2 regions of the Halobacillus sp. H74 genome follow, and region 1 is predicted to be linked to the other one. Evidence: a T-box and tRNA genes for the amino acid it is inferred to sense, from the RefSeq annotation. Region 1 holds a T-box; the other holds one or more tRNA genes.
What was found. The T-box of region 1 lies ahead of alaS (alanine--tRNA ligase). A T-box ahead of a tRNA ligase gene usually reads a tRNA of that ligase, here a tRNA-Ala.

Region 1 (3,431 bases):
GCTCCAGACTGTAATCTCCTACCTGGACGACCCTGACAGTATCTCCGTATTTTTCACCGAATAAAGCCATAGCTCCTTTTTCCTTTGCTTCTTCAATGGAATTATACTCAACTGCTACCGGAATCGACTGCCACACCTTTTCATTGACAATCGATTCTATTTTTTCCATTTCTTCATTTGTAACCGATCCGAAGTGGGAAAAATCAAAGCGCAATCGGTCAGGGGTAACAAGCGACCCTGCTTGATTGACATGTTCTCCTAAGACATCTTTGAGAGCCTGGTGCAATAGGTGGGTGGCTGTATGATTCTTCACGATGAAAGAACGCCCATGTTGATCTACTTCCGCTTCGACCTTAGCTCCTTTAGCTATCGTTCCCTGTCTTACCACAGCTTCATGCATGTGCTGGCCATTCGGAGCTTTCTGCACATTTGTAACTTCTACAGAAGCATCTTCAGTCTTGATATAGCCTCGATCAGCCACTTGTCCGCCGCTTTCCGCATAAAAAGGTGTCTCATCCAAGAATAAATAAACCGTGTCCCCTTCATCTGCATGATCACTGAAGTTTTTCCCTTTAATCAATTCAACAATTGTAGCTTCGGTCTTCAGACAATCATATCCAATGAAGGAGCTTTCCACTTGCACATCACCAAGAACACCGTCTTGGATCTGCATGGAATCCGATTTCTGACGAGCATTACGGGCACGTTCACGCTGCTTTTCCATTTCTAGTCGGAATCCCTCTTCATCAATCTTGAAGCCCGCTTCCCCGATATATTCTTCAGTCAGTTCTTTCGGGAAACCATAAGTATCATAAAGACGGAACACTTCCGTACCAGGGAACACATTGCTGCCTTTATTCGATTCTTCCTTCATGATAGTGGATAATATTTGCAGGCCGTCATTCAATGTTTCATGAAAACGCTCTTCCTCTGTTTGGATCACATTTTGAATGAATGCCTCTTTCTTTTTCACTTCAGGATAAAAGTCGACCATGATATTGGAAACTTCAGGAACAAGCTTATACATAAACGGTTCATCAATACCGATTTGTTTTGCGAAACGAACCGCTCTTCTCAGAAGACGTCTTAATACATATCCGCGACCTTCATTCGAAGGCAATGCTCCATCACTAACCGCAAATGTCACGGTTCTCATATGGTCAGCTATTACTTTGAAAGAGGAATCCCCTTCTACACTTCCCCCATACTTGTGATCAGTCATTTTCTCAGCTGCTTCGATAATCGGTTTGAACAAGTCTGTCTCGAAGTTTGTTTCCGTTTCCTGAATGACACAAACGATGCGTTCGAGCCCCATCCCTGTATCAATATTCTTCTTCGGAAGCGGTGTGTACGTATCATCTGGATTATGGTTGAACTGGGAGAAAACAAGATTCCAAATCTCGAGATACCGTTCGTTTTCCCCTCCAGGATAAAGTTCCGGATCTTGCGGATCGTTCCCGAAATTTTCTCCCCGATCGTAGAAAATTTCAGTGTTGGGTCCACTTGGCCCTTCGCCGATATCCCAGAAGTTTTCTTCAATTCGGATGATGCGTTCTTCATCCACACCGATTTTATCTTTCCAAATGTTGTAGGCTTCATCATCTTCAGGATGGACAGTGACAGAAAGTTTGACTGGGTCAAAGCCGATCCAATCTTTGCTTGTCAGAAACTCCCATCCCCATTCCATCGCTTCTTCTTTAAAGTAATCCCCAATCGAAAAATTACCTAACATTTCGAAAAACGTATGGTGACGTGCTGTGAACCCTACGTTTTCAATATCATTTGTGCGGATGGATTTTTGCGCATTCACAATCCTGGGATTTTCAGGAACTACTCGTCCATCGAAATATTTCTTTAAAGTTGCCACACCACTGTTGATCCACAGCAATGTCGGATCTTCATGTGGAACTAAGGATGCACTCGGTTCAACACTATGTCCTTTATTTTTGAAAAAATCCAGAAACATTTGGCGCACTTCTGCTGATGTTAATGTTTTCATATCAGTATCCTCCTTAAAATTTCCCTTTAAATAGACCGTCCTGAACGAAGATTAGATTTAAAATACCCAAGACCCCCGACAAGCTTAAGACAAAACTCGCCGTGACGTTACTTGTCACAGAGAGGGAAAGGTGAAGTTCGGCTAAGATTGCAACGTCCTGTTGCAATCTTAGCCGAACGACCCCACCTCGTGTGGGGCCAAGACTCGAGGGGGGAGGCGCTGGAACTGGATGACACCCTCTAGAAAAGTGATTCACTATCCATTTCGTAGACGATGAAAAAACTCCCGTCCCTGCCTGTAAAACGGCAGGGACGGGAGTTTCAGTTCCGCGGTACCACCCTGATTATAGACGTCTGGCGCCTATCATCTCAAATCACCTGTAACGTGGCATAACTACGGCGGGTGTTAACCGCACTCCGGAATAGCGTTCAGCAATCATCATGCAGTACGTTTTTCAGCCAAGAACATACTTCTCTGATCATGGAACCATTGCCTACTCGTTTCCTTCATCATGTTTCTTCGTTCATATAGTCTTTGATATGCGTTATTATAGATAACTGTTCTTCATCTGTCAATATTCAGGCGTCCAGTACGGATTTCAGAAACAATCACTTTCAGACAAGTGAGTACAGGCACGGCTAATATCAGTCCTGCTATACCAGCTATCTCTCCTCCTGCCAGTAAAGCGAAAATAATAAACAGCGGGTGGATGTGTATGCTCTTCCCCATGATATAAGGAGATAGGAAATTTCCTTCAATCATTTGGATGATCACTACAATCAGCAAAGTGAAAACAAGGGTTTGGATGGATACGGTTACCGCTACAACCAAGGCTGGACCTGCCCCTAACAAAGGACCGAAGTAAGGGATGATATTGGTTATCCCTGCAATCAATCCTAATACAAGAGGGTATGGCAAATCTATAATCCAAAAGCCGATCGTGGCCAATACCCCTACAAAAAGGCTGATCAATAATTGACCACGGATATAGCCTCCCAAAGACTGATTCAACTCTTTTACGAGCCTTCTGGCTTCCTCATGCCACCTTGCAGGCAGAATGCTGAGAATCATCTTCCCAATACTCTTGTAATCTTTAAGAAAGTAAAAAGTCATGACCGGAACAACGGCTAGTAAGACAATCATGTTGAAGATTCCATTAAGACCGGAAAAAATCGCCATCACTCTCGAGCTCAACCATTGTTCAAAATGAGAAAAGCGATCATCAAGCTGGTGATGAATACCATCAGGCAATCTCTCCGTCTGCGCATAGAGCTGTTTGGTCCACTCTTGATAGGACTGGAAGAGTTGCGGAAGATGTTCATTCAATAGTTTAAGTTGTTCCAATAATTTTGGATATCCTTTGTAAATTCCCAGGCTGATCAACGAAAAGAAAATCACGAAAATGAACAGAATAGCAAGTATCCTCTTAAAA
Region 2 (3,431 bases), on a different contig from region 1:
AATAACCAATTGATATAGGAGCTTTTACCAAGCTTTAGTGCTTCCTTTATGAATACATCCCTTGATTTTTTATGATTCTTCTTTGGTAAGACAATATAGGCGAAGGTCACAAATGGAATCATATAAGGTAATAATGATCGGACTGGGAAGGTCAGTGTGAATTTTCCGAGTGCCTCTCCCCACCACAACCATTTCCCGACAGCGCCTGATAATACCATGGATTTGATCCGTTCGGGAAACTTAGTGGCTATATCCTGCATGACGATCGTCCCCAATGAAACACCAACCAAGTGAGCTTGTCGTACACCCACTTGATCAAGGAGTTCTATCACTTTCTTACTCGTAAACGCCAGGACATTTTCTTCCCCGGTGAAATCCGGTGATTTCCCATGTCCAGGCAGATCGACAAACAGGAGGTTATAATCTTCCTTAAAATGACTGATCTGCCTATTGAAAATGGTATGATTTCCACCAAACCCGTGAAAAAACACAATCCATTCTTTACGTCTATCATTGATATGGGCTTCATAGTTCAAGGGAATCCCTTTTCCCTTCATCATAGTTATCATAGTTGTCTTATTACACCCTTTACATTGACCCTAACGCCCGGAAATGATCGTATTAAGTACCTCTTCATTGAAGTCGAGAGGTAGATTATTACTTTCTTTCAACAATTGCTGGGTGTTTGAATCGTCAAATGTTAATGTCCTGTTCAAATACTGATGGAAGACTTTCATAGGTTCATTGAACTTCGCCTCTTGTTCTGTTAATTCCCCTTCAAAAGATGTAGGCACCAACTCGACCTGGTTGAAGCGAAGGTTATTTTTTAACGTCTCGAACACCATTTGATTCGTCGGCGGATGGGAGTTTGTAATATGATAGATTTCATTCCTTTTCGCATGGTTCAACCCCAGCACTAATACATCCACCACATAATCTACAGGCACCAGATTCTGCGCCGTATCACTGTTGCACAAAAACTTGACCTTCTTGAGTGGTGTATCTTTTTGTCTTTCCATTCGTTTTTGAAGAATTTCAAAGCTTCTCATCACACCATATAAAGCAAACGTTGTTTCAGCTTCTCCTGTTTTTGAGTCTCCTACAATAATGGAGGGGCGGTAAATATTCACATTAAAACTGTCCCTATAGGTATAAACGAGATGTTCGGCCTGACATTTACTTTTTTCATATTCATTCACAAATGATTGTTCCATGGAATGTAATTCTTCTGTGGCATGTACTTGATTGCCTAACGTATAAGCAGTACTTACATGAGAAAAGTTATCCACTTCAATCTCTTTCGCGAGTTCTAACAGTTGTCTTGTACCTTCGACATTCACATGGTAAGTTTTCTCTTTTTCTCCATCATTGAAAGACAGATAAGCCGCCATATGGTAAACGGTATCGATCTTTCCCTTCAATTCTAGTACCTTCTCATCATCCAGGCCTGCTCTGGGTTCTCCAATGTCACCCATGAATAAATATAGCGTTTCCCTTAAATGCTTCGGAACGGAGTCTATTAAATGATTGGCTTTTTCTTCATTTCTAACTATGGCATAAACAGCATGGCCTTCTTGTAGTAAACGCATGGTCAACCTCTTGCCTACAAATCCAGTCACACCGGTTAAAAGTATATTCATGATGTTTTCCCACCCAGATATCTATTTGCTAAAATTTTACACTTGTAAAGACTTTTGCACATAGCAAAATTTTAACACATTTCAAGGATAGAAAGCACCCTTAAGTATGCCTTTCCAAACATAACCAGTGGAAAATCAATTTAAAGTGGGAGGTAGATTATTTTCCCCTTGATTTTTTTTCGTGCTCTATATAAAATAGAAATTGTCCGCAAATCTTATGGGGCATTAGCTCAGCTGGGAGAGCGCTTCGCTGGCAGCGAAGAGGTCATCGGTTCGAGCCCGATATGCTCCACTTCCTAAAAACACCCTTTTTCTGTGGTTTCACGGAAAGGGTGTTTTTTGTGTTCTCTCTATCAAAATACCTGCGAAACTGCTCGTTTTTAGTAACTGACAGTGGAAATGAATTTTCGAATGGTATCTATAACAACTCAACATCAAAAAACCTCCCGGGTATCAATACAGATGCCCGGGAGGTTCCCTTATTCCTTAATTAAGCATTGGAAGTTACTTGATTCGTCTGATTACCGTTCTTCGTCGTCAATAGTGTGGCTACAATTAAGACGATGACAGCCACAGGTACTGCGACTACTACACTGTTAACTTCAAACGGCTGCTGCAGGATGATCTCCCAAGTCAATGTAGCTACTACACCTGCTACCATTGAAGAAACACCGCCGACTGCATTGACACGTTTCCAGAAGAAAACAGCCAGAACTGCAGGCGTCAGCCCTGCGCCGTATACCGTGTAAGCGTACATCTGTACACTTAAGACTGTTGGGAAGTAACTTATGATCAAGAATGCGAATAGACCAAGGGCTACAATGAAGATTCTCGTCATTCCTAATAGCTTTTTATCTGAAGCGTCTTTATTTACATATTTACCATAAAGGTCATAGGTCAAGTTGGTAGCTGCTGATAGCAAATAAGAGTTTCCTGTAGTAATGATGAATGAAGCTGCAGCTGCTAAAAGAATACCACCGACCGCTATAGGCATTGCTACCGTCGTGGCCATCAAAGCCATCCCAGGATCAATGTCCGGGAAGATCGAACGGGAAGCAAAAGCGATAACAGAAATGGATGGCGATATGATGAGCATCGCAATCAACCATCCAAGTTGAGCCCGTTTAGCTGATTTGTTCCCTTTTGATGAGGCAAGACGCTGGTACATGTTTTGGTCACCTAATAATAAGAATAAGGAAGGCATCAAATAACCGATCATTTGGATGGTTGTCAAACCACCCGTAGCACTCATGTGGGATTCTGGGACGTTAGCGACGATTTCGCTCCATCCACCCGCAACAAAAATGATTGTCGGTACAGTGATGATCAATCCACCAACCATTAGAAAACCACTGATCGCGTCCGTTTGAGATACAGAACGAAGACCGCCGATCATCGCAAGGAAAATAATCATTGCGGCACCGATTACTGTACCTGTTTGTACTGTCATACCAGTCGTTAAATTAAGGATGAATCCGAAGCCTTTCATTTGATAAGATACGATTCCTACATAAGCAAGGATGATAATGACACTCGCAATGTTACGGGATGTACGACCATACTTCGCTTCCAGAATTCCGGCTACGGTGAATTTTCCATACTCCCGGATCTTTGGAGCGACAACATAAAGAATGATAATTCCGACTAACGTTGGGAGCATCATCATCAAGGAAGGTAGAATTCCATATGTAAACGCCATTGACGTTTCTCCACCAGAAATACTTCCACTTCCTGTCCAGGTAGCAAGAAGGGTCCCCATCAAAACGAAAGGCCCTAAACTTTTACCGGCTA

Region 2: it has a tRNA-Ala gene. The T-box ahead of alaS (alanine--tRNA ligase) is inferred to sense a tRNA for this amino acid. The anticodon was not compared.

What each region holds. Positions count from the first base shown of each region.
Region 1 is NZ_JBQQCI010000005.1:137,665-141,095, reverse strand. It holds gene alaS (alanine--tRNA ligase) at 1-1,999, opposite strand, end outside; T-box leader at 2,304-2,518, opposite strand; gene ACTWPX_RS12940 (AI-2E family transporter) at 2,564-3,431, opposite strand, start outside.
Region 2 is NZ_JBQQCI010000003.1:552,707-556,137, reverse strand. It holds gene ACTWPX_RS09130 (alpha/beta fold hydrolase) at 1-569, opposite strand, end outside; gene ACTWPX_RS09125 (SDR family NAD(P)-dependent oxidoreductase) at 600-1,640, opposite strand; tRNA gene ACTWPX_RS09120 (tRNA-Ala) at 1,860-1,932, shown strand; gene ACTWPX_RS09115 (sodium:solute symporter family protein) at 2,131-3,431, opposite strand, start outside.